Regions from separate parts of the Paenibacillus sp. 10L310 genome, predicted to be linked through region 1. Evidence: riboswitches for the same ligand, from Rfam matches in the RefSeq annotation. Region 1 holds a riboswitch; each other region holds the start of a gene.
The links. Region 1 has a riboswitch for thiamine pyrophosphate ahead of AC1DE7_RS29535 (ABC transporter substrate-binding protein). Riboswitches for the same ligand answer to the same signal wherever they lie in the genome.
Positions count from the first base shown of each region.

Region 1 (7,985 bases):
ATGGTTCTATTGATGAAAACAGCCCGCAATCGTTTCAAAAAAGCCCTTGAATCTGGACAAATTGAAATCATTAACGAGCGTGAATGGAAGCTGCGTTAACATTTAAGAAATAACTTTATTTACTTACATAAACGAAGAAATTTTAATCAAAGAAGTAAGCTATATCTTAGGTTCAAGCACTTACCAGATCAGTTAAATTCAGCACAAAATATTAGGAGATCGGTTCGTTAAATAGTGTTACCGTTTAAAAGGGGATGTCCATCGTCACATGCAACATGACGTGTGGAACATCCCCTTTTTGAATTACTAAAGCGTTACCTAACCTCTCTACTTCACTTCATCCTGCTCTGGCAAAATCAAGCTCTCGGCCCCGCCCATATAGGGCCGCAGGGCTGCCGGAATGTGAATGCTTCCATCCTCCTGCTGATGATTCTCAAGCAAAGGAATCAGGATACGCGGCGATGCCACCGCCGTATTATTCAAGGTGTGACAATACGCCAACTTGCCTTCGGCATCGAGGCAACGAATATTTGATCGGCGAGCCTGAAAATCATGCAGATTCGACGACGAATGCGTTTCTCCATATGCACCGCGGCTTGGCATCCAGGTCTCGATGTCATACTGTTTGTACGTTTTCTGCGACATATCCCCGGTACATACAGCGACAACACGATACGGCAGTTCCAGTAATTGCAGCAATTCTTCGGCGTGTCCTGTAATCTCTTGCAACATGCGCTCCGATTCTTCCGCATCAGGAGCACAGAGAATGACCTGCTCAACTTTGGCAAATTGGTGCACACGGTATAATCCGCGTACATCCCGTCCGCCGGAGCCAACTTCACTGCGGAAACACGTCGATACTGCGGCCAGCTTCACAGGCTCTTGAACATCAACAATCTCATCCGCATAATACGAGACCAGCGGCACTTCAGAAGTTCCCACCAGCCACTTGTTCTCCCCTTCGAGTTCATAGACCTGATCTCGACCGGTTGGGAAGAATCCGGTGTTCACCAGCGCATCCTCCCTGACCATCAGCGGAACCTCCATCGGTGTGAAGCCGTGCTTCAGAAGCAAATCAAGCGCAAGTTGCTGTACTGCTCGATGTAATAACAGGCCAGCGCCTTTTAATACATAGCTTCGCGTACCGCCAATCTTAACTCCACGGGGAATATCGATGAGATCATGCAACTCCCCAAGTTCCACGTGATCTTTGGTGTAATACTCGAACGTTGGCACCTCTCCCACACGTCGCAGCTCTACATTGTCTGCGTCCGACGAGCCATTGGGGGTATCCGGGGATACGATATTGGGTACCAGCCATTGCAGCTTGGTTACTTCCTCCTGCACAGGGGCGAGCCTCGCTTCCACCTGATCCAACTGTTCATTGATCTGTTTCACCTGAGCCCGCAAACCCTCGGCCTGTTCCCGATTCCCGGCTTGCATGAGTCTGCCAATATCAGCAGATAACGTATTGCGCAACCTGCGACCTTCTTCCGATTCCTGCAAAAGTGTCCTGCGTTCCTCATCCCGCTCTAACAATGTGCGAATGTTGATCTTGATTTTTTTCCCGTCTGCTGCGGCCTGAACCTCTTCTGCATGTGCACGAATCCACTTCATTTCTAACATGGTCACCGTCTCCTTTGGCTGTAAAAATACAAAGAGCGCCCTCATCCCTTGGGACGAGGAGCGCTCTGCTCGCGGTGCCACCCAACTTGCTGAATCAGGATATCCTGCTTCCAGCCTCTTGGTCCGCGATAACGGGCGGTTCCGGTTAACTTGGGGAAATATCGCTCCCCTGGCGAAAACGCCTCCGAGTTGGATGCTCTTCAACGGCATGGTCCGATCTGTAATTGTTGGTCTCAGTATATACGAACGCCGGACCAGATTGCAACCTTCTGTATCGATCAGGAATTCATGGCACAACGTAACATGTCCTGTTATGATAGACTTTGTCTTCAAGATTGCGCTTTATTGTGATCCTCAATTTATGTATATAAGTAGAAGGGGTTCTTTATGAAAAAATTACTTTGGATCGGATGTCTGTCCTATTTCCTGATTGGACTTGCCCACGTTGTGCTCGGTTCCATTCTACCGGTTGCACTTGAACATTACGGCAAAGATTATAGCCAAGGCGGAACGCTGATCTTTGCCCAATTTGCCGGATTCCTGGGTGGTGTATTGTTATCTCCATGGCTGAACAGACGCTTTGGTAAACGGGGAGGCCTGTTAATCGCCACAGCGTTGCTCTGTATTGCAGAATTATCCTACATGCTGCTGCCACCATGGGGCTGGATGTTCGTCATTGCACCCGCTGCCGGCTTTGGATTCGGAATGGTTGAAGCTGTTATTGGCACCATTATCATCGCTGCAATCAAAGACAATACAGCCGTTGCTATGAGTCGACTGGAAGTGTTATTCGGGATTGGGGCGATGGTCATGCCGCTCATTGCCAGCGGTCTGATTGCTGCCGGATACTGGCGTCTCTCCTTTCTCGTTGTTGCGATCTGCGCAGCGCTGACCTTTGTTTTCTGGGCGAAAGGATCATTCGGTGAACTCGATAAGTTTCTGGAGCGACAGAGTTCGAATCATGCTTCCGTAAATACGCACTCTGCTGGGACATCGGGTGAGATGCATCCCGCATCTGCAAGTACATCCAGTCCAACCTATCGTGGCCGTAACAGGACTCTTCTGGTATTATTCGTCCTGTTCTTCTTCCTCTATGTTGGCACAGAGATGAGTCTTGCGAACTTCATGCCGGCGATCCTGATTGAGAAAATGAACATGAAGGAAGCCGGAGCAGCCCTTAGTGTCACCTGTTTCTGGATTGCCATGTCCGTGGGACGGCTCTTCGCCGGTTATATCGCAGAGAAATTCCAATACCGCGTATATGTCCTGTACAGTTGTCTTGCATCTGTTCTCTTGTTAATGATATTTCCATTTACAAACCAAATCTGGTCTGCATTTCTCATCATCTTACTGCTTGGACTTGCGATGTCAGGGATATTCTCCATTGCCCTTGTCTTCGCCAGTAAACTGTTGCCCGGAACAGAAGAATCCACACCTAGCATTTTGATTGCCTCAGGTGGGGTTGGCGGTGCCATTCTGCCTTTGACTACGGGATGGAGTCTTGATCATCTGGCGGTTAATCAGTCTGCATGGATGCTTGCGATCTTTGCAGTTGGCCTGCTTGTCATTAGCGTAATCACGTTTCAATGGCAGAACAAACATATAGCCAATTCTGCGACTTAACAGTTCTGTGTTGATCCAGTCCTGAGGATTAGAAATACCTATTAAAGAAATTGAAATGTCCACCGCCATGACCTGACGGTGGACATTTTTTTGTAGCGTTACTCTGTTCTAACGAACCTAGCACACGCTATCCCCCTCCATTTCCGCATGTTTGAAATCTAACGAATCCTAGAGACGTTATTATAGATAATTAGCTTCAATTAAATGTCTCGTTGGAGGTTTTTTTGCATAATAACACCGCTGAGATTCGTTAGGTTTTCATTCCCTTAGGAACTTGCCTAATAAGGTGTCCTCGATTCGTTAGCGCTGTTTTGCCTCTCTCATCACCTTTCATTAAAGGTGAGAATAATATCTATTCATTTGCACAAGATTGCCCAGGAAATACTTATGGTCAACCAAATCACACACTTTTATTAACGACAGGCATTACGGGCCCGTTATCCTTGATGAACTTACCGAATACATATCGGACGAGTGGTCCCAGAACGATCAACTGATATGGAAGCGCAAGGCTGAAGTTACGAGCAATGGTATGGAGATACGTACGGAGTACGGATGACCCACTTAATTGATCAGCGAGATATGCCGAGATCATTCCATACATGGACATGATCAGAACCATGCCAATCACCATGAAAAATGACATGACGAGCACACCCAGAATCTTGTAGGACTTGTCAAAGGGCAAAGAGAATGCAATCTTTCTCGCCACAGGGCCAACAATGAAAGACTCCACCAGAAACGCGATGACAAAACATAATATGAATTGAAGCAGTATTTCAAGCGGGGACATCTTGCCGAGTAACCCACTGTGCCATAGATTGAAGAACATCATGACCAAGACCATTCCTATACACATCATTAATCCGAAAATAATTTGTTCCTTCTTGCTGGTTGGCAATTCTCTCATCCTCTCTGTTTACCTTCGTAATTATAGAGATGAGGAAACCCTTCACATAAGTGAACATTTTGTGAACAATTATGATTTTTCCATTTTAAAATTGGATTTGACAACCATGTAGTACAGCTCTATGATATCCCTTAAAATGGTAGAAACATTCACTACATAAGGAGGTTTTTGATTGTGAGTTTTCAAAAGCGCATTGACCACGTCGGCATTGCCGTTCGTGATCTGGAGACCACGCTGCGTTTCTACACGGAGATCGTTGGTCTTGAATTGAAAGACCGGGTGACCCATACCAACGGCGTCATTCAGCTTGCCTTCCTTGGCTTCAATGGAAGTAATGAGACTGAGATTGAGTTAATTCAAGGATACAGCGACAAGCTACCTTCTGAAGGTACGGTGCACCATTTTGCGATCCACGTGGATGATCTTGATTCTGAGTACAAACGCATTCAATCCACCGAAGCCGAATTTATCGACGGAGAGATTATCACACTGCCTAACGGTTACCGCTATTTCTTCATCTATGGACCTGAAAAGGAATGGATTGAGTTCTTCCAGCGCTAAGAATTGGAGCTGATTTCATGAACATTTTAATTACTGGCGCAGCCGGAAAAATTGGACGTGACTTGTCCCAACACTTGCAGAAGCATTTCGCCTGCGACTAACGGATTTAAATATCGACAGACTGCATACGTATCAAGGGACCAGCCATGAGATCATGACACTGGATGTGACAGACCCCGAAGCCTGTCAGCGTGCTTGCGAAGGCATGGATGTGGTTGTACATCTGGCTGGAGATCCTTCCCCGAATGCCGGATTTTATGAATCGTTGTTGGACATCAATATCAAAGGTACATTTAATGTATTCCGTGCAGCTAAAGACCAAGGTGTACGAAGAGTCATTCTTGCAAGCAGTGCACAGACGATTGAGGGGTATCCCATTGATGCTCAAGTCTATCCGGACATGCCAACACGTCCACGGAATTTGTACGGGGTTAGCAAATGTTTTGGAGAATCGCTCGCTTCCTATTTTGCGTATACCGAAGGTTTACAAAGTGTAGCAATACGTATAGGTGCATATGATGATTTTCAACCGGACGGACCCGTGCTGGAGGCAAGGGATATGAGCGCGTATATTAGTCCGGCTGACTTGTGTGATTTGATGTTCAAAGCAATTACAACTACCGATCTGGAACCCTTCACCATACTGCATGGGATCTCGAATAATCGGTTTAAACGATTAAATCTGGAAAACACTCAGAAACAGGTAGGTTATGACCCAAAATCCGATGCTTTTGCACTCAGTCAGATTGCCTTATATGATTCCCCACGATAATTATTGAAAATAACACATCCAAACAGGCTGTTATACATATGTATAACGGCCTGTTTGATAACTTATACGTGTCCCTATCCAGTTCATGACTGGACACGTTCCACCCGCTGGCCTATAATTACACCTAGTAATGCCCGTAACTTCATAGTTTCCCAGGGGAGTCGGAATTGGCCGGCTGAGAGTGTATCCCACCAAGATACTAACCCTTAGACCTGATCTGGATCATGCCAGCGTAGGAATCGGAGTATATCGAAATGGCACAGCCCTATGGCTGAACGCCACCTCTCTAACGCCTGCACGCGTCCCGGAATACGGGGCGCTTTTTTTGTTACTATCAGAAAGTATAAGTTTGGAAGCATCACCTTCCTGATATTGCAAGAAAAACTGCCGCTAAGCGCAGTCTGGCTTCCTTGAATGACATCGATGGACGTTTTACTTGTTCAAAAATAACGTCATCCGGATCTCAACTGGTATAAATCTGTCGATTTATGCAAGATGATTGGATATGAAGCCAAGGAGTACCCCGTGCCAATCGGCCGGACATACCGAAGGAGAGACCACAGATGAAATGGCGTAAAACGATGGGATTGTTGCTCTTGTGCGTGCTTATGGTGACTGTAGCCGCATGTGGTGGCAAAGAAGCTGCCCCAGCTGGGCAGAACGGCAACACAAATACGGAAAGCAGCAACGAAGGTGACACTGCCGCCCTGAAAGATATTAAAGTGGTGCTCGACTGGACACCAAATACGAATCATACAGGCCTGTATGCAGCTGTAGATCAAGGTTTTTATAAAGCCGAAGGCTTGAACGTGGAGATTGTACAACCAGGTGCCGGTGGCGCAGATACAATGGTTGCCTCCAATGAAGTGCCTTTTGGCGTAAGTTATCAGGAGAGTGTAACTCAAGCCCGCACACAGGGTGTTCCATTGGTCTCCATCGCAGCAGTTATTCAGCATAATACATCTGGTTTCGCTGCTCCGGCGGATCGGAATATCAAGTCACCGAAAGATTTTGAAGGTAAAACCTATGGCGGTTGGGGTTCCCCAGTCGAAGAAGCCGTGATGCAATCCATTATGGAAGGCGACGGAGCCGATGTATCCAAAGTGAAAAACATTAACATGGGTGACGCCGACTTTTTCACCGCAGTGAAACGAGACATTGATTTTGCATGGATTTTCTACGCTTGGACGGGTATTGAAGCCGAACTGCGCGGGGAACCGATCGACATGTTATATGTGAAGGATTATTCAGATGCATTGGATTACTACACGCCTGTACTAGTAACAAACGAGCAGACGATCCAAAACGACCCTGAGTTGGTGAAAGCATTCCTGAAAGCCACTTCAGAAGGATATCAATACGCAATTGATCATCCCGAAGACGCAGCCAACATTCTGATCAAGGCCGTACCGGATCTGGATAAAGACTTGGTACTGGCAAGCCAGAAATGGCTTAGTCCAAAGTACACAGATGACGCCCCACGCTGGGGTGAGCAAAAGCAGGAAGTGTGGCAGAACTACACCGACTGGATGTTTAGCAAAAAACTGCTGGATGAACAGATCGATGTGAGCAAGGCATATACGAACGAGTTCTTACCCCAATAAAATTTCTCATATAAAACGAACTTAAATTTTACACGAGGACGGAGAGGACAGAAATAACGTGAAAAAGCGAAGCGGTCGCCTTTATCACCGGATTTTCCCTTTAGAGAAAGGGAATCAAAAAAATCTGGGGATAACAGCGATTGGAAGGTTATTCTGTCATCGAAGTGGCAAGTGTAACAGTCATTAGTTCATTTTATATATCACGAAAGGAGCCGTGATCTCTCATGGCAAGCACACTACTTAGTATTCAGGTTATCCCGAAAACGCCAAATGGCGAGAACTCTTATCCTTACGTTGATCGAGCCATTGAAGTTATTCAGCAATCTGGCTTGAAGTATCAGGTGAATGCGCTCGACACAACGATGGAAGGTGAACTGGAGGAACTGCTGGAAGTTGTACGTAAAATGCACGAGGTACTTGTGGAGGCTGGCAGCCCAAGCATCATCTCCCAGATCAAAATCGCCCATAGCCCTACTGGCTTCAGCATGGATACCCTGACGGAGAAGTATCGCTAATGCCTGCCTATTTCAAAAGTGTATGGCCGCCCATTGTGGCGGTTATTCTCTTTATAGCGATATGGCAGGGAGCCGTCTCCCTCTTCCATATTGAGAAATGGATGCTGCCTGCACCGTCCGACATCGCCCGCGAAGCGGCAACCCAGGCCGAACGGCTTGGCATGCACGCTTCCGCAACCATTCAGTTAACGCTGATTGGATTCGCCGCTGGAACAGCGGTTGGATTACTGATTGCGATGGTGCTACATTTAGTCCCTTTTCTCAAGTCAGCCCTGTATCCTTTACTTATTCTTAGTCAAAATATTCCGACCATCGCGCTCGCGCCGCTCCTGTTAATCTGGTTCGGATTCGGGCTACTGCCCAAGCTGATTACG
Region 1 is NZ_JBFTKC010000027.1:33,408-41,392, forward strand. Features, by position in the region: gene AC1DE7_RS29505 (hypothetical protein) at 1-99, shown strand, start outside; gene serS (serine--tRNA ligase) at 328-1,626, opposite strand; gene AC1DE7_RS29515 (MFS transporter) at 2,014-3,249, shown strand; gene AC1DE7_RS29520 (DUF2798 domain-containing protein) at 3,650-4,159, opposite strand; gene AC1DE7_RS29525 (VOC family protein) at 4,334-4,720, shown strand; gene AC1DE7_RS29530 (NAD-dependent epimerase/dehydratase family protein) at 4,875-5,492, shown strand; TPP riboswitch at 5,637-5,749, shown strand; gene AC1DE7_RS29535 (ABC transporter substrate-binding protein) at 6,056-7,096, shown strand; gene AC1DE7_RS29540 (thiamine-binding protein) at 7,321-7,611, shown strand; gene AC1DE7_RS29545 (ABC transporter permease) at 7,611-7,985, shown strand, end outside.

Region 2 (7,985 bases), on a different contig from region 1:
CCGATCATTATCGCCAATTCGGATCGTTTCTCGGATATTAAGCTGGAGAAGCAGAATCCTGTGGAGGTTGGAGCAACCATTATCCACCTTTCGTAACAACCGTAATATGGTCCCGTCATATATCATGATCAACTTTTAAAATGAAGGAGTGCTTGAGATGTTATATCAACAGATCAAACCATTCCCCAATGAATTTCTGTGGGGAGGGTCTACCTCGGCCTATCAAGTGGAGGGAGCCTGGAACAAAGATGGCAAAGGCCTGTCCGTCATCGATATGTGTGATCATCCGGCTGGAACCGCCGATTTCACGGTTGCGAGCGATCACTATCACCGATTCAGAGAAGACGTGAAGCTTTTTGCAGAGCTGGGCCTCAAAGCATATCGTTTTTCAATTGCATGGACTCGAATCTTGCCTTCAGGCACAGGGGCTGTTAATGAGAAGGGACTCGATTTTTATCACCAATTAATTGACGAATTGCTGCTCCATGGTATTGAGCCCATTGTGACCATGTACCATTTCGACTTACCCTACGAGCTTGAGAAAACCGGAGGATGGAACAACCGGGGGACGATCGATGCCTTCGTCGAGTATGGGCGTATCTTGTTTGAGCATTACGGGCATAAAGTGAAATATTGGTTGACCATTAATGAGCAAAATACGATGATTCTCCATCCCGGTGCTATTGGTACACCAAAAGGCGGACGCCTGCCTTCCAGTAAGGAACTTTATCAGCAAAATCATCACATGTTTGTAGCTCAAGGCAGAACGATGCGACTATTTCATGATATGCTCCCGCAAGGCAAGATTGGTCCTGCATTAAACATGACTTCCATGTACCAGGCAACCTCCAGACCAGCCGATGCAATCGCTGCTCATAACTGGGAGACGATTCGCGGATGGGGTTTTCTCGACTTATCGGTGTGGGGACGGTATAATCCATTATTCTGGAGTTATTTACAGGAACGCGGCATCGAGCCGGTTATTGAGCAGGGTGACATGGAAGATATCCAGTCTGGCCGCCCCGATCTGGTAGCAATCAACTACTACTCGACGGTAACCATTGCCGCCAGTATCGGAGATGCGTCGGATGTTACAGCTCGTGCAGGGGATCAGCAAATTATGCTTGGTGAGCAGGGAGTTTACCGGGCAGCGGAGAATCCTTATACCGAAAAAACAAAATATGGTTGGGTCATCGACCCGGTTGGCCTAAGGCTGACATTGCGTAAGGTATGTGAACGGTATGGTCTCCCTATTCTAATTACGGAAAATGGCATTGGAGCCCCGGATGTACTTGAGGCAGATAACACCATTAACGATACGTACCGGATTGATTTTATCGAGAAACATCTGGAACAGATCAGACTGGCTCTAACAGATGGAGTAGATGTGATTGGTTATTGCCCTTGGTCCGTTATTGACGTGGTAAGCACACATCAGGGGTATGGGAAACGTTATGGAATGATCTATGTAAACCGCGGTGAACAGGATCTGAAGGACTTGAAGCGTTTGAAGAAGAAAAGCTTCTCGTGGTATCAAGAGGTCATTAAACAGAATGGCAGATGTATCGGAAATTCGGATCAGGCGGTCACGAAAGAATAAAGGATCGTGATGAATGCATGAGAGTAATCAAAATATTAAATAACAGCTTGCTTCTGATCAAAGATGAACAGGGGCAAGAAATGATTGTCATGGGAAAAGGGTTGGCATTCAAAGGCAAAGTCGGCGAGCGGCTGGATGAAGAACACATCCAGAAACGATTCATTTTGCAAAATAATCCGTCTGCCCAGGCTTACGTACGAACCATCGAAAACATGCCAGAAAAACATGTGAATGTCATAAACAAACTGATTACCAATGCAAAAGAAAAGCTGTCTCTTGACGATCAAATCTTCTTTACGCTTATGGATCACTTGTCATTTGCCATTGAACGATGGAAAAAAGGTGTAGCATTACAGAATCGCATGTTATGGGAGATCCAGAGGTTTCATCCTGTCGAATTCGCACTGGGCCTTGAAGCCGTTCAGATGCTGAATCTAGAATTGGGGGTTGAACTGCCGGAAGAAGAAGCAGGGAATATCGCTTTTCATTTCGTGAATGCCCAAACACATGAGCAGAATATGGAGCGCACGATGCAATCCGTTAAGATGTTAAAAGATATTTTTAACCTGATTCAATACACCTTTGATATGCAATTGAACAAAAATTCCATCCATTATGTGAGACTTGTCACACATCTGCAATTCTTCATCCAGCGTTTACAAGAAGGGCGTCTAGGCAATTCGGCGAAAGATTTTATATTTCAACACATGGTGAAGGAGCACCCGCTTGAATACAAATGCGCGGAGATGATCAAAACCTACGTGCAGAATATGCTGGACATCTCCATATCGAACGAGGAATTATTATATTTGATGATTCACATTGCACGAATTGTGCAGGAGGATCAGGGTCACGAGGGACGATTATAAAACAAAGTTTATATGCCTGTTAGCAGACAGGAAAAAAGATACTTTCTAACGATGACCGTTTTCTCGTATTTTATCGGGAAACGGTCTTTTATTTTTGCAAATATGTAGCGGTTTTTTGATATCCCTTGCGAACGAACTCCAGCTTCCTAAACCCACATGAGATTACCAAGTGATAACATTTTATTGTAATTATTGTAAATTTGTTATATGTAAGCGCTGTCTAAAGAGCTATAATCTATTTATCTGGATGTTAATCCGTTCAGAAATAATTAGACCCAATCAAGAGGAGGAATTGTATGAAACGGTTACGTCAATGGAATATTGCAGCCTTGGTTCTTGTGCTGATACTCGCCATGCTTCCATTTTCGAATGTCTCACATGCAGCCAAGGCAGTTACGGAAGTGGAGGGAGGTCATTTGAGTACAAACTTTGAAGACGGTACACTTCAGGGATGGACTCCACGTACAGGTAACGAAAGGCTGACAGTGACACAGCAGGAGGCACACGAAGGTCAGTCCAGTATGCTGGTCGCCAACCGTGAGCGTTCCTATCATGGACCGATGTTATCCATGAAGGATATGCTTAAGCGTAACCAAGAGTATGAAATTGCGGCATATGTAAGACTTACCCAGGAGCCCACCACGGATCAAACACTACAGCTCACCACATATAAAAAAACAACTGCCGAAAGCTGGAACCCGATCGGTAGCGTGAAAATTGCCAAAGCAGAATGGAATACATGGCACAAGATCACCGGAAAATTTCAGTATAGCGATGATCCCACTGAATTGAATTTGTTCATCGAAACACCCTACATCTCTGAAGATAGCGTAGATACGTTATCGTTCTATGTGGATGATGTATCAATTACTCTGGCCGAGCAACTGGAGATTGAAGAAGGGATTCTGTCTCTGGAGGACCTGTATCAAGATGATTTCCCCATTGGTGCAGCGGTGTATCGCTGGCAGTTGGAAGGCGCATATGGACAACTGCTCACAAAGCACTTTAACAGCTTGACCGCAACCTACGAGATGAAACCGAAGTACATGTCTCCTTCCGAAGGTGTTTATGAGTTCGAGGCAGCCGATCAATATGTTCAGTTCGCCGAGGAGCATGGTATGGGCGTACGCGCACATGCGTTGTTGTGGCATATTGATGCAGCAGAGTGGATGTTCAAGGATCCTCAGGGTAACCCTGCGAGTCGAGAATTACTACTTGCCCGGATTCAGGATTACGTTGAAACCGTCATGACCCGATACAAAGGTAAGATCTATGCCTGGGATGTGGTAAACGAGGCGATTGCGGATAGCAATGGTGATGCCAACGGTTTACGTAAAAGTCCCTTTTATGAACTAATTGGTCCGGATTATATTGAGAAAACCTATGAATTCGCTCGTGCAGCCGATCCGAATGCCAAATTATATTACAACGAATACTTCACGGAAATCCCTGAGAAAAGAGAGCATATGTATCAGTTGGTCAAACGACTGAAAGAGAAAGGGCTCATCGATGGTGTGGGTTTGCAATCCCACTATAACCTGGAATCCCCGCCCATCAAGGAAATTGAAAAAACGATCAGCATGTTCGCCGAACTTGGATTGGATATTCAGATCACGGAACTGGATGTGGATAGCGGAATTCCATTTGGTGAAGAGATGTCCGATGAAGTTGCAGTAAAGCAGGCGTATCGATATAAGGAACTGTTGGATTTGTACAAAAAACACAAAGACCACATTTCTTCAGTTACCTTATGGGGACTCCAAGATGAGAAGTCTTACAACAACCAGGCTATGCTGTTTGATTCAGCCCTGAAGGCCAAAAAGGCATACTGGGGACTCGTGGATGAATCCAGTTTGCCTGTGTTGACGCAGAGAGCCGTCTCACTTTCGGGTAAACCGGATATCAAAAAACAGACACAAGATCCGCTCTGGAACAAAGCGGTGTCTACTCCACTGAAGGGTGACTCTACGGGATCAGCCAGTTTCCGCACTTTATGGGATCATAGTAACCTGTATATCCTCGTGGATGTACAGGATGCAAAGGCAGATGTGAATGACAGAGTAGATATCTTTGTTGATCTCAATAATGGCAAGACCACTTCATATGAAGCAGATGACCGACACGTAATCATTAAGCGGTCGGGCAAAGCTGAGGGTGTGGAGCAGCGTTCATATCGTGTACGCGAGACAAAAGCCGGATATCAGGTTGAATTGTCCATTCCGTGGGGTGGTATCCAAGTCGGATCAGAATATGAAGCCGGATTGGATATCCGTGTGACTGATGGCGGTTCAAGTGGGACACAACCTTATAATCCACTGTACTGGAATGATCGAACACAATCTCAGGAACAGGATACAAGCAAATACGGCGTGATTCAACTCGCCCCTATGCCCAAATCTGCACAAGCTGTGCAAGGGATTGTTCAGATTGATGGGAAGAAAGACACATCATGGAATAAGGCTGCACCATTTGAAGTAAAACGGTTGAACCAGAGCGAAGGTGCAGAGGCAGTGGCTCGCGCAATGTGGTCAGGTGAGTATCTATACCTGCTGATCGACGTCACTGATCCAAACATCATTACAGATAGTATCAACCCATGGGATCAGGATTCGGTTGAGATTTTCCTGGACGAGAATCACCAGCGCACACCGTATTTTCAATATGATGATGCCCAGTTCAGAATCAGTGCAGACAATGTAGGAACCTTTGCAGGCGGTGCCTCACCCGGACGCCTTGTAAGTGCTGTGAAGAAAACGAATAAAGGATACCTCGTAGAAGCCAGAATTCATTTACAATCATTGACGCCCAAAACAGGAAATGTTCTCGGTTTCGAGCTTCAAATTAACGACAACCAGGGTGGAGGTAAACAGAACGTAGCCAAGTGGAATGATACGACCAATGAGAGCTGGAGAAACACTTCCCAGTACGGAATACTCACTTTTGTGGGAAAGAACAAACTCGGGCATTAAACCATTGGCAGTAGTTGCAAGAATAGAAACCATCATAACAGTGGCTAAAACTCAACCATTGTTGTGATGGTTTTCATCGTTTACATACGTCACTCAAGCTGATGAGGGCGATACAATCTGCCTTGACTGTATTAAACAGACCTTGATATACTAAATGAATGTTATTTTTTCTTTTATGTGGATAAGAAAGTAATCAACTACATACAACCGTTTGCGAGGGAGCCTTAACCGGCTGAGAGGGTGTTAAACCGACCTTACCTGACTTGGATAATGCCAACGTAGGGATGCAACGATGAAACGCTGTACTTGGGAAGCTCATGCGAACCCCCTTGTTTTAGTGTATTTGTCTGCGAAACATCCTATGGATGTTTCGTTTTTTTGTTTTTACATACGTACATTATGAATTGGAGAACACATGTTGACTATTTCAGAGAGACTATATCAGGCAGCACAGCCCGTGTGGAAGGAATGTCTCGAGCATCCCTTTGTTAGAGGAATCGGAGATGGTTCCTTAACGGTCGAACAATTTCGTTATTATTTGCTGCAAGACTACTTGTATCTGTTCGATTATGCCCGCGTATTTGCACTTGGTATCGTCAAGTCGCACGACCCCAAATTGATGCAGTTTTTTAGTGAAAACGTAGATAACATCCTGAATGGTGAAATGAAAATTCATCGTTCTTATATGGAGCGATTAGGAATTACAGAGGATCATGTTTTCCAGGTAAAACCTGCCCTGAAAAATGCAGCCTATACTAACTATATGCTCTCTGTTTCCCATGCGGGTGGCATAGCAGAAGTACTTGTATCCATTCTGGCCTGCTCATGGAGCTATGCAGAGATTGGTCAAGTCCTTGCCCAAAAGCCAGGTGCAGCTGAGCATCCTTTTTACGGAGAGTGGATCACAGGATATGCTTCCTCTGAATACAACAGCAACAATCAATCCCTTGTGACGTTAACGGATAAGCTATTAGAAGATTGTAGCGAGAAAACGTACCAACGGATGGAGGATATTTTCGTGATGTGCAGTCGCTTTGAGCTTGATTTTTGGGAAATGTCATGGAAGCTGGAGCCTTGAGTTCACTGGTAAAGTAGAGAGCAGCTAATCAAGGAACTAATGAAATCCGCTAACTCGTCGTATCGACGGTTTAGCGGATTTTGTGCAAAGATGACTTAAGTCATCTTATACATAGTAACCGCACCTCTAAATCGATAGACTCAAGTTAAGGTTGTTGTGATAAAGGACGGCCGGACCATACAAAGAGGGGTAACGAATGAACGAAATCATAAAAAAGAAGCTGCTGGACAAAAATGAACTGCTCATTAACATGGTGATTGAACGCGTAAAAAGAGATTTTCTAGATGATATCGCCATTATTGGGCTTACTGGTTCATTTAGCACCGAGGACTTTCACGAGAAGAGCGATCTTGATTTAATTATCATTAATAATACAGAAAAGGGATGGGAAATATCTGACTGCTTCATCTTGGACGATGTTGGGTATGACATCTATTGCACGCCATGGGATTCAAGAATACAAGAGCAATCCACCTTGGAGAGTCCCAACGTATCGAGCCTAACCGACCTGAAAATACTCTACTATGCAAAGCCTGAGGATTTGGAGAAATTGAACAACTTCCAGCAAAAAGCTCTTGATGCACTTGCGAATCCGATAGGAGAAGTGTGTCTTAATCGAGCAAATAAATGGATTGATCTGGCTAAGCAAGCATACAGCGATACGATGCTTGGTGAAGATATCGGTTCAGTGCGATATGCATCTGCTGGCGTTCTGTACAATCTCGTCAATGCCTTGGTGAGTATGAATAACACGTGTATCAAACGAGGGATCAAGCGATATTTGGAAGAGATACGCTCGTTTCGCTATGTTCCAGATGATCTCGAATCCTTATACATGTCAATCATCGAAGCTCATACCATTGAAGATATTCGAATAACATCTTTTAATATGTTGAATAGCGTTACGAGGTTACATAGCACGATGTGTGATAACTTCATTGTTAAACCGGCTCCGACCTTTGATAATCTGAGGGGAACATATGAAGAATTGTGGTGCAACTACCGTAATAAAATTTTGAACGGTGTTACAGCGAACGATGCTTCCTACGTCTTTCTTTCGGCCTTTGGAGCACATGGATATCTTGATGAAATGGCCATGGAGAAAGGCACCAAGAAATATGATCTTATGCGGTACTTTGATGCAAATAATTTACCAGTTATGAAAGAGAAGCTCCTTGAAGTGATGGATGATTATCTAGAAGAGTATGATAAGGTCGGCAGAACAGTCGAACGTTTTACAACCTTCGAGCAACTATATGCACATTATATGAATCATTGACCTTACATCCCAGTTGGTAATAAGCCCGTGGAAACGGACTGTAAACAATGTAATCATCTGCTTTTGATTAAATAATTTCTCAGGGAAATCATAGCAAATCCCCTGAGAAATTAAAGCATTATTCCAACGAATTTTAGACTGATACTACTGAATCTAATTTTAAGAACCAAACATTGTTTTTACATTTGGA
Region 2 is NZ_JBFTKC010000009.1:74,151-82,135, reverse strand. Features, by position in the region: gene AC1DE7_RS19340 (beta-glucoside-specific PTS transporter subunit IIABC) at 1-96, shown strand, start outside; gene AC1DE7_RS19335 (glycoside hydrolase family 1 protein) at 158-1,600, shown strand; gene AC1DE7_RS19330 (PRD domain-containing protein) at 1,618-2,469, shown strand; gene AC1DE7_RS19325 (endo-1,4-beta-xylanase) at 2,766-5,438, shown strand; TPP riboswitch at 5,644-5,741, shown strand; gene tenA (thiaminase II) at 5,854-6,516, shown strand; gene AC1DE7_RS19315 (nucleotidyltransferase domain-containing protein) at 6,713-7,795, shown strand.
Region 2: another riboswitch for thiamine pyrophosphate. It lies ahead of tenA (thiaminase II); the one in region 1 lies ahead of AC1DE7_RS29535 (ABC transporter substrate-binding protein).

Region 3 (7,985 bases), on a different contig from region 1:
CATATCAATCTACCCAATTGCACATCAAGCCACTTAGGATTGTTATAAATAAATTCTGATACTCCGATGCTTGCTTCAGGCCAATTCCATTTCGCAAAACTTCATGCATTGGATCCTACGTTTTGCTAACTTTGCTTTTAATCCCCTTGCTTTCATTCCCTTTATGATCAATCACTTTTCCTTCATTTACGTTGCTCTCCTTTATTTACTCTCAGTGCAGATTAATAAACGCATCCTCGGCTTTCACCGATTCAGGAATCAAATCCTGTTCAACGAGCCATGCACGTACATTTTCCCACGATTCCATTTCCTGCCGACCAAATGGTTGGCCTTCTTCATTCATGAGTGGTAGCAGAATTGCCAGGCTTTTGGTTTCGATCTCCGGGTCAAGCGGTGATGTTTCATTCTCATGAGCGAGCAGAATACTCAAGGCTTCTTCTGGATGCTCAGTCACATATTTCTGTCCTTCCTGGACCGCTTTGACGAACCGGGTAAGTTGGTCTTTTTTCGCTTCAATGCCAGCTTCACTTGCAGTCAGGACCAATTCATAATAATCAGGCACACCATAATCGACGGGGTTAATCGATTTCATGGCATGTCCTTCTTTCTCCAAAATCAATTGTTCATGGTTAATAAAACCACCCATAATCGCATCCGCTTGTCCGGAAGCCAGCGAAGGAATCAGATCGAACCCAACGTCGACCAGATTTATGTTGTCGGGATTGCCGCCATCCTTACTGATCATCGTGCGTACCATCGCTTCGTACAGAGGAATGGAGGAATAACCAACAGTCTTTTCTTCAAGATCTTTGGGTGAACTTACGTTGCCATTCGCTTCGGTCAACAGATGCACTAGGGGGTGGCGAACAACAGCAGCAATGGAACGTACAGGAATGTTCTCGCCACGCGCGAGCAAGATTTGGGGCTGGTAACTTAGGGCCAGATCAATTTTTCCGGCAGCAACAAGTTTGAGCGAATCATTGGTATCCGCAGGCATCTGAATATCGACATCCAGATCTTGGTCTGCAAAGTATCCTTTTTCCTGAGCCACATAGATGAAGGAGTGTACTGCATTCGGGTACCAGTCGAGCATGATAGACAGTTTATCTTTGGTGTCTGATGCTGGTTCGGTTGCAGACGGATCTGTTTGCTGTGTATTGGTTGCCGAATCTGTTGTTGGCGTATTTTGGCTATTGTCTGTGGTGCTACATCCGCTAACGATCAGCAAAAGGCTAATGAGTATGATGGGAAGCAGGGAGTATATACCTTTGTTATTCATAAATGAAGTTCCTCATTTCATCGTTTTGATTTGTAGAAAATGGGCAACAGCATGTTAACGATAATGTGACAATGAACTGATTGAAGATGTTGCTGAAATTGTGCATAAGATATGTTTTGTTTTGAAGAATGTAACTCTTGTATTTACATCAAATTTCTATCTAAGTATTATCCAACTTTTCTGTTGCCTCCATGACGATGACGCCGTATGCTAAACCGTTTCTCCAGCCAGGCAATCAGTACAAACAAAACGATCCCAAGCAGGGATAACAGCACAATAGCGGCAAACATCGCATCCGTGTTCATGTTGCTGGACATGCGGCGGCTGAAGTATCCGAGACCTTTGCTGCCACCGAGCCATTCGCCAATCGTTGCCCCAACCACGCAGTACACCACAGACATCTTTAGCCCGGAGAAAAAAGAGGGAAGTGCCAGCGGAACCTGGAGTTTGCAAAAAATATCCCACTTGCTGGCGCCCATGGTGAGCAGCAGTTCACGCTGCTCTGGATCGCCTTGGCGGAGTCCATCGTAGGTACTGACCACAATGGGAAAGAATGCGATTAAGAACACCACGGCGACTTTGCTCCACAACGTGTAACCAAACCACAGGATAAATACGGGGGACAAGGCAATCAACGGTATGGTCTGACTGATCACGATGAAGGGATACAATGCCTTTTCAATCGATCGGTTCATATGCATGCCTGTTGCCAGCGTAATTCCAGTCACTATGGACAAGACAAAACCAACAACAACCTCCATAAAGGTAGCAGGCAGATGGATGGTCAACAGCAGACGGCGATGTTCAACCAGTGAGCTTGCGATGGCCGTGGGTGCAGGAATGATGAAGGAGGGCACCCATCCCATACGCACAATCACTTCCCAGATCGCCAGTAATAAGAACATGAGCATAATGAACAGACCATATTGGGAAAACGACCTCGAGAGCCACTTTAAACACCACGTCCAAACGCTAACCTCAGCTCTATCATTTTGCATGTAATTGTTCCTCCAGTTGTTGCCTCATCTGCACGAGAGCCAGTTCGTAGATCATGTCCGAATGCCTTGGGCGTGGTAAAGGAACCGTCATCTCCCGCAACTGCTGACCTTGCCCCCCTGGAGTTAACAGAATGATACGGTCACTTAACAGCAGGGCTTCTTCGATGTCATGTGTAATGAACAGCACGGTTTGGCCAAAGCCCTCCCACAGCTCCAGCAACCAGCGATGCATTTCTCGTTTGGTTAGTGCGTCGAGTGCACCGAAGGGTTCATCCAGCAACATGAGCTGCCCGCCTGTAAGCAAGGTACGCAGCAATGCCACCCGCTGCCGCATGCCGCCGGATAACTCATCTGGATAGGCCTGCTCATAACCGGACAAGCCGAACTTTGCCAATCCTGCGATGATATCGGCTCGTAGTTTGTCCTTGTCCTGTCGGCCTGGTGCCAGCTCGGCAGGTAGCATGCAGTTCTCCATGACGGTACGCCAAGATAACAGCAGATCTTTCTGCGGCATATAGGCGACTCGTCCGAGCCGTTGTCCGTGCGGTACATCAGCAATATCGATGGTGCCGACGGTTGGCTCATGCAAGCCTGCGAGTAGCTTGAAGAGCGTGCTTTTACCTGATCCGCTGGAGCCGATGAGCGAGACAAATTCTCCTTGTTGAACCTGAAGCGACACATTGGAGAGCACAGGGGAATCCTTTTTTTCGGGAAAAGCAAAGCTTACGTTGTGAATGGTTACATGGTTATCCATCTGATCCTCACCCCCTTGATGTCAGACTACTGCAATAACAACGGCATCCTATACTCTGCAAAAGGAACAAAAAAGACCCACCCATTTCCGGAGAAATGAGTGGGTCTGTAAGTTAAATCCGCAATTTATCTTCACATACATGAAAAAATTCCGCTTACTAAAAGGCCGCTCCACTTCCCTCCGCTGGTATGATCCAGATCAGGTTCAAAGGGTCCGAATAGTCATATTCGTCTCAGCCGCAAGGCTCCCCTAGTGCAAAAGTTCAAGATATGCAGTTGTGTGTTCAGCATATATCACTCGAACATGAACTGTAAAGAGGCAGCGTGATAGAATTCTTGAGATGAACTTGGAGTCAGACCCGAACAACTGAACAATTTACCTGGGCTCCCTAACCCGATATAATAGTGGTGGCGCATATTGGCCGGATCACAAATGCAGGCGGGATTGTTCTCCCTCCGAAGCAGAATGGGGACCCGAGTTGAAAACGTTCAAAAAAGTATATATTGAGATCACGAGTATCTGCAATCTGGCATGCAGCTTCTGTCCGCAGACACAGCGTGCCAAAGGATTCATTGACCCTGAAGTCTTCAACAATATACTGGATCAAGTTAAACCACACACCAATCATATTTATCTACATGTCAAAGGTGAACCCTTGTTGCATCCCAAAATAGATCTGTTGCTCGATTCCGCACATGAGAAGGGACTCAAGGTGAACATTACAACGAATGGTACACTGCTGCCCAAGACTCAGCATAAATTGCTTGGCAAACCGGCGCTGCGGCAGATGAATTTCTCCCTGCACAGCTTCGATGGGCATGAAGGTTCAACAGATCGTGACGGATACCTGCGTCATATTTTGTCCTTTGTACACGAGGCCGTTAAGCACAATGTCATCATCTCATTCCGACTTTGGAATCTGACGCAGGATAACTTCACAAATGCTCAGATGAATCGAAATCGGGAGACCCTTGAAGTATTGGAACGTGAATTCAATCTCGACTTCCGCATTGAGGAAAAAGTAGTCCCAGGCAGTGGGGTCAAAATTGCCCCGAATGTATACCTGAATCAGGACCATGAGTTCCAGTGGCCAAGTCTGGATGCACCTGAAGATGATGGCAAAGGCTTCTGCCATGCATTGCGCAGTCAGGCAGCTGTGCTTGTAGATGGAACGGTGGTTCCATGCTGTCTCGATGGCGAGGGTGTGATTAACCTGGGTAATGTGCATGAGAAGTCATTCTCGGAGATTATTGAGGGTGAGCGAGCAAACAATCTGGTATATGGCTTCTCCAAACGTGAAGCTGTGGAAGAGTTGTGTCGAAAGTGCGGTTATCGTCAGAGATTCGGAGCCTGATATCTTATATGAGCAACCAGGAAGCCATTCAAGATCACACATTTGGAGACAAATGTAGTGGTCTTTTTTTGTTATTGGGGATTAAGTGAGGGGTACAAACGTTACAAATGAGCATACCAGAGGTTGATATGAGCATATTGCTTGAGAGACCTAGCATGCAAAAAATGCCGATATGACAGGGATTGTACGATGTCATGATATATCTGATCTAATGATTATTCTAGTTACCTTCCTTATTTGGTAGGATTAGGTTGTTGGTCGGACAGAGGTGCACCTCTGGCAAACTTCCAGTACAAGCCCAGGCTGTACATTACCAAAAAACGAGAGAATAAGGGAGGAATAAAGTTATGAAAAAAATGTTGACGTTGTTACTGTCCGCTGGTTTGGTTGCTTCTATATTTGGTGCAGTTCCGGCTGCGGCTGCGCCTACGGTTGTAAATTCAACTATTATTGTTCCAAAGGGCACGACCTATGATGGTCAAGGCAAAACATTTGTAGCTAATCCTTCCACACTTGGCGACGGATCTCAAGCAGAAAATCAGAAGCCAGTCTTCCGTCTGGAGGCAGGGGCCACGCTCAAAAACGTAAACATTGGATCACCAGCTGCTGATGGTGTTCACTGTTATGGCAACTGTAATATATCGAATGTGGTCTGGCAGGACGTGGGCGAGGATGCACTGACATTGAAGTCTGCCGGAACGGTTAACATTACCGGTGGGGCAGCGTATAAGGCTTATGATAAAGTGTTCCAGATGAATGCAGCTGGAACAATTAACATCAAAAATTTCCGTGCAGATGATATTGGCAAACTGGTTCGCCAAAATGGTGGAACTTCCTTTGCAGTTAACATGACGCTGGATAACTCCAACATTTCCAATGTAAAAGATTCGATTATGCGTACAGACAGCAGCACATCACAAGGGAAAATTACGAATACCCGTTATTCCAAAGTACCAACGTTGTTCAAGGGGTTTGCTTCAGGGAAAACGAGCCAGTCTGGGAACACGCAATATTAGACAGAAGATTGAATCGCTGGAGTTGGTAAAAGTTTAAGCTCTGCTTGTAATTTGAAGTTAAAATATAACGCCAAAAAGAGCGTTCCAAGGTCATTGTTACAATGACTTTGTGGGACGCTCTTTGTAATGCAGATGTCATAGTATAGTTCTGCTGAGCAATGTTTTATAGAGGATGCTCAAATTATTGCTCTCCCGGAACTTCAACGATGACTTTGCCTTTCTCGGGGACAACAGAACCGGTATCAATAGAGTCCAATTTGTTCATGATTTCGTAAGAGGTTTCTTCAAGCATGCGAGAGTACTTAAATGATACGAGTGTTTGACCTGCTACGGAAGGACGAGTCCCTGCTTCAGCAACGGCTTTGTTTTTAATAAAGAACAGGTCACCGATGGTTCCGGCATTTTTGCTGATGTTAGCCTGCCATTGTAGCAGTGCACTTCCATTTTTAAGGATATAATAACTGATCAGATCGTTATCCTCAACAACGAAGAAACGATCTTTTTTGTCTTGTTCAAAAATGTATTCAATGGATGAATCCACTGGACCCAAAGGGTTGCGAATGTCCAGACGTGCTTGTCCCAGTTCAGAGAAGCGTGGCAGATGCAGTGCGGCTTCACGCGCCACAGTCAGATCGGAACTGTTATATTCTTTTACAATCGTAGCATCGGTAGTGTAAATGTAGGCTTCCTTGGCCTTCTGGTTCCACTGCACCTTGGCACCAAAAGCTTCACCGATGGCACGGAGCGGAAGCATCGCTTTACCATTCACCAGAATCGGCGCTGAGGATAATGTCGCATTCTGACCGTTTTTCTTCATTGTTTTGCTGTTAGGTGTAAGGACATACTTATCGCTGCCTGTGCTAATGCTGATCTCTTTTGTTTTGTTATTGTAACCAAACGTATAGTTGCCGAGGAATTGAAGCTCCGTCAATGCCACGTACGTAATACCCTGCCGTATGACAACATCATATTGGGCTTGAACATTGTTAATATAAGCTGTCGGTTTAGGTTTAGTTGTTGCGGCTTCCGCCACAGTGGATGAGAGTAAGGCAGGTGCCGTGCCTGCGGTGAGTATCGAAGCGGCAAGGACCATTTTCCATGTTTTAAGTTGCCAAACAGAATTGTAATCTTTCATCACTATCAATCTCCCTTCTAATGTTTAAGACGGACTACATAACCTAAATGTTTCATATTATGGGAAGTGAACCATCAGATACTTTCCCCTGTTACCCCAAATGAAGCATGATGATTTTTCTAGGGATTGCCACAAATACCCATCTGATGTACATTAGAAGCAATGAAATAAGTGAACCGGGAGCTCAATGAAGTTGGGCTGAGAGAGTGGCCTTGTGCTGCTGACCGTACATCTGATCTGGGTAATGCCAGCGTAGAGAACATGGATTTGCGATATGTAAGGGTGAATTGTGGGAATGAACGTGGATGAACAACAGACCTCTTTGAACTGTGGTGGTGTATCTGCCAGGGCGGAGGGGTGCTGGTTGATATTACGTATTTTCGACATCCATCCAATACATCATTGTGAAGATTGTCCACTGTGCGTGAGGCCTGCCCGGAACCGGGGAGGCTTTTTCGTTTATTTTGATAACCCCCACAGGGAACAAAGGAAGGACGTAGAGAACATGGCAACAACAGCAGGGAACAAGCGATTGAAACTAACGGATATTCTGGTAACCATCGTGATCGCAGTAGTGTTTGGGGTGATTTACAAGATATGGGGACCTACATATGACTTGATGAAACCATTTGGCGTTCATGCGGAGCAGATGATCTACGGCATGTGGTTTATGGCGGGCACGTTTGCTTTTGTTATCATTCGTAAACCAGGCGTGGCTATTCTTGCCGAAGTTGCGGCATCAACGGTAAGTGCTTTTCTGGGTAGTGAATGGGGCATGTCCACACTTGTATACGGTCTGTTGCAAGGATTGGGAGCCGAGATATTCTTCGCCGCATTTTTGTATCGCAAAACCAATCTGTTTGTCACCTGTCTTGCAGCCATAGGAGCCGCAGCGGCTTCGCTTTTGCTGGATTATCAGTACGGGTATATTGATTCACTCTCGGCCTGGAACTACACGTTATTTATCGGATTCCGCTTCATCGGAAGCATCTTGATTGCAGGAGTGTTCGCTTATTATCTCGCCAAAGCATTGGAACTGACCGGTGTGACACGCTCACTTAGACCGGTATCCAAACAAGATTATGAGGCGCTGGATTAGATGAGCGGAGAGGAGAATTCGCAAGCGGTAAGTGTAACTAATCTAAGATGCAAGTTCCCGGGAGAGAAAGCCTTGGTATTTCAAGGCTTGTCTCTTTCTGTGCGTCAAGGAGAGAAAGTGCTGTTGCTTGGCCCAAGTGGCTCCGGTAAATCGACGTTATTGCAAATTCTGAGCGGTCTGATACCACGTTCGGTTGAGATTCCGATGAAATGTGATGATATTCAGGTTCCCGCCCAAGCAGGAGTGGTCTTTCAAGATCCGGATACCCAGTTCTGTATGTCCTTTACGGATGAAGAGATCGCATTTGTTCTGGAAAACCGAAATATTCCGCGTGAAGAGATGCCTGCTCT
Region 3 is NZ_JBFTKC010000005.1:366,814-374,798, reverse strand. Features, by position in the region: gene AC1DE7_RS15335 (ABC transporter substrate-binding protein) at 212-1,279, opposite strand; gene AC1DE7_RS15330 (ABC transporter permease) at 1,447-2,277, opposite strand; gene AC1DE7_RS15325 (ABC transporter ATP-binding protein) at 2,267-3,031, opposite strand; TPP riboswitch at 3,190-3,292, opposite strand; gene AC1DE7_RS15320 (radical SAM/SPASM domain-containing protein) at 3,510-4,385, shown strand; gene AC1DE7_RS15315 (pectate lyase) at 4,733-5,401, shown strand; gene AC1DE7_RS15310 (copper amine oxidase N-terminal domain-containing protein) at 5,583-6,536, opposite strand; gene AC1DE7_RS15305 (ECF transporter S component) at 7,042-7,635, shown strand; gene AC1DE7_RS15300 (ABC transporter ATP-binding protein) at 7,636-7,985, shown strand, end outside.
Region 3: another riboswitch for thiamine pyrophosphate. It lies ahead of AC1DE7_RS15325 (ABC transporter ATP-binding protein); the one in region 1 lies ahead of AC1DE7_RS29535 (ABC transporter substrate-binding protein).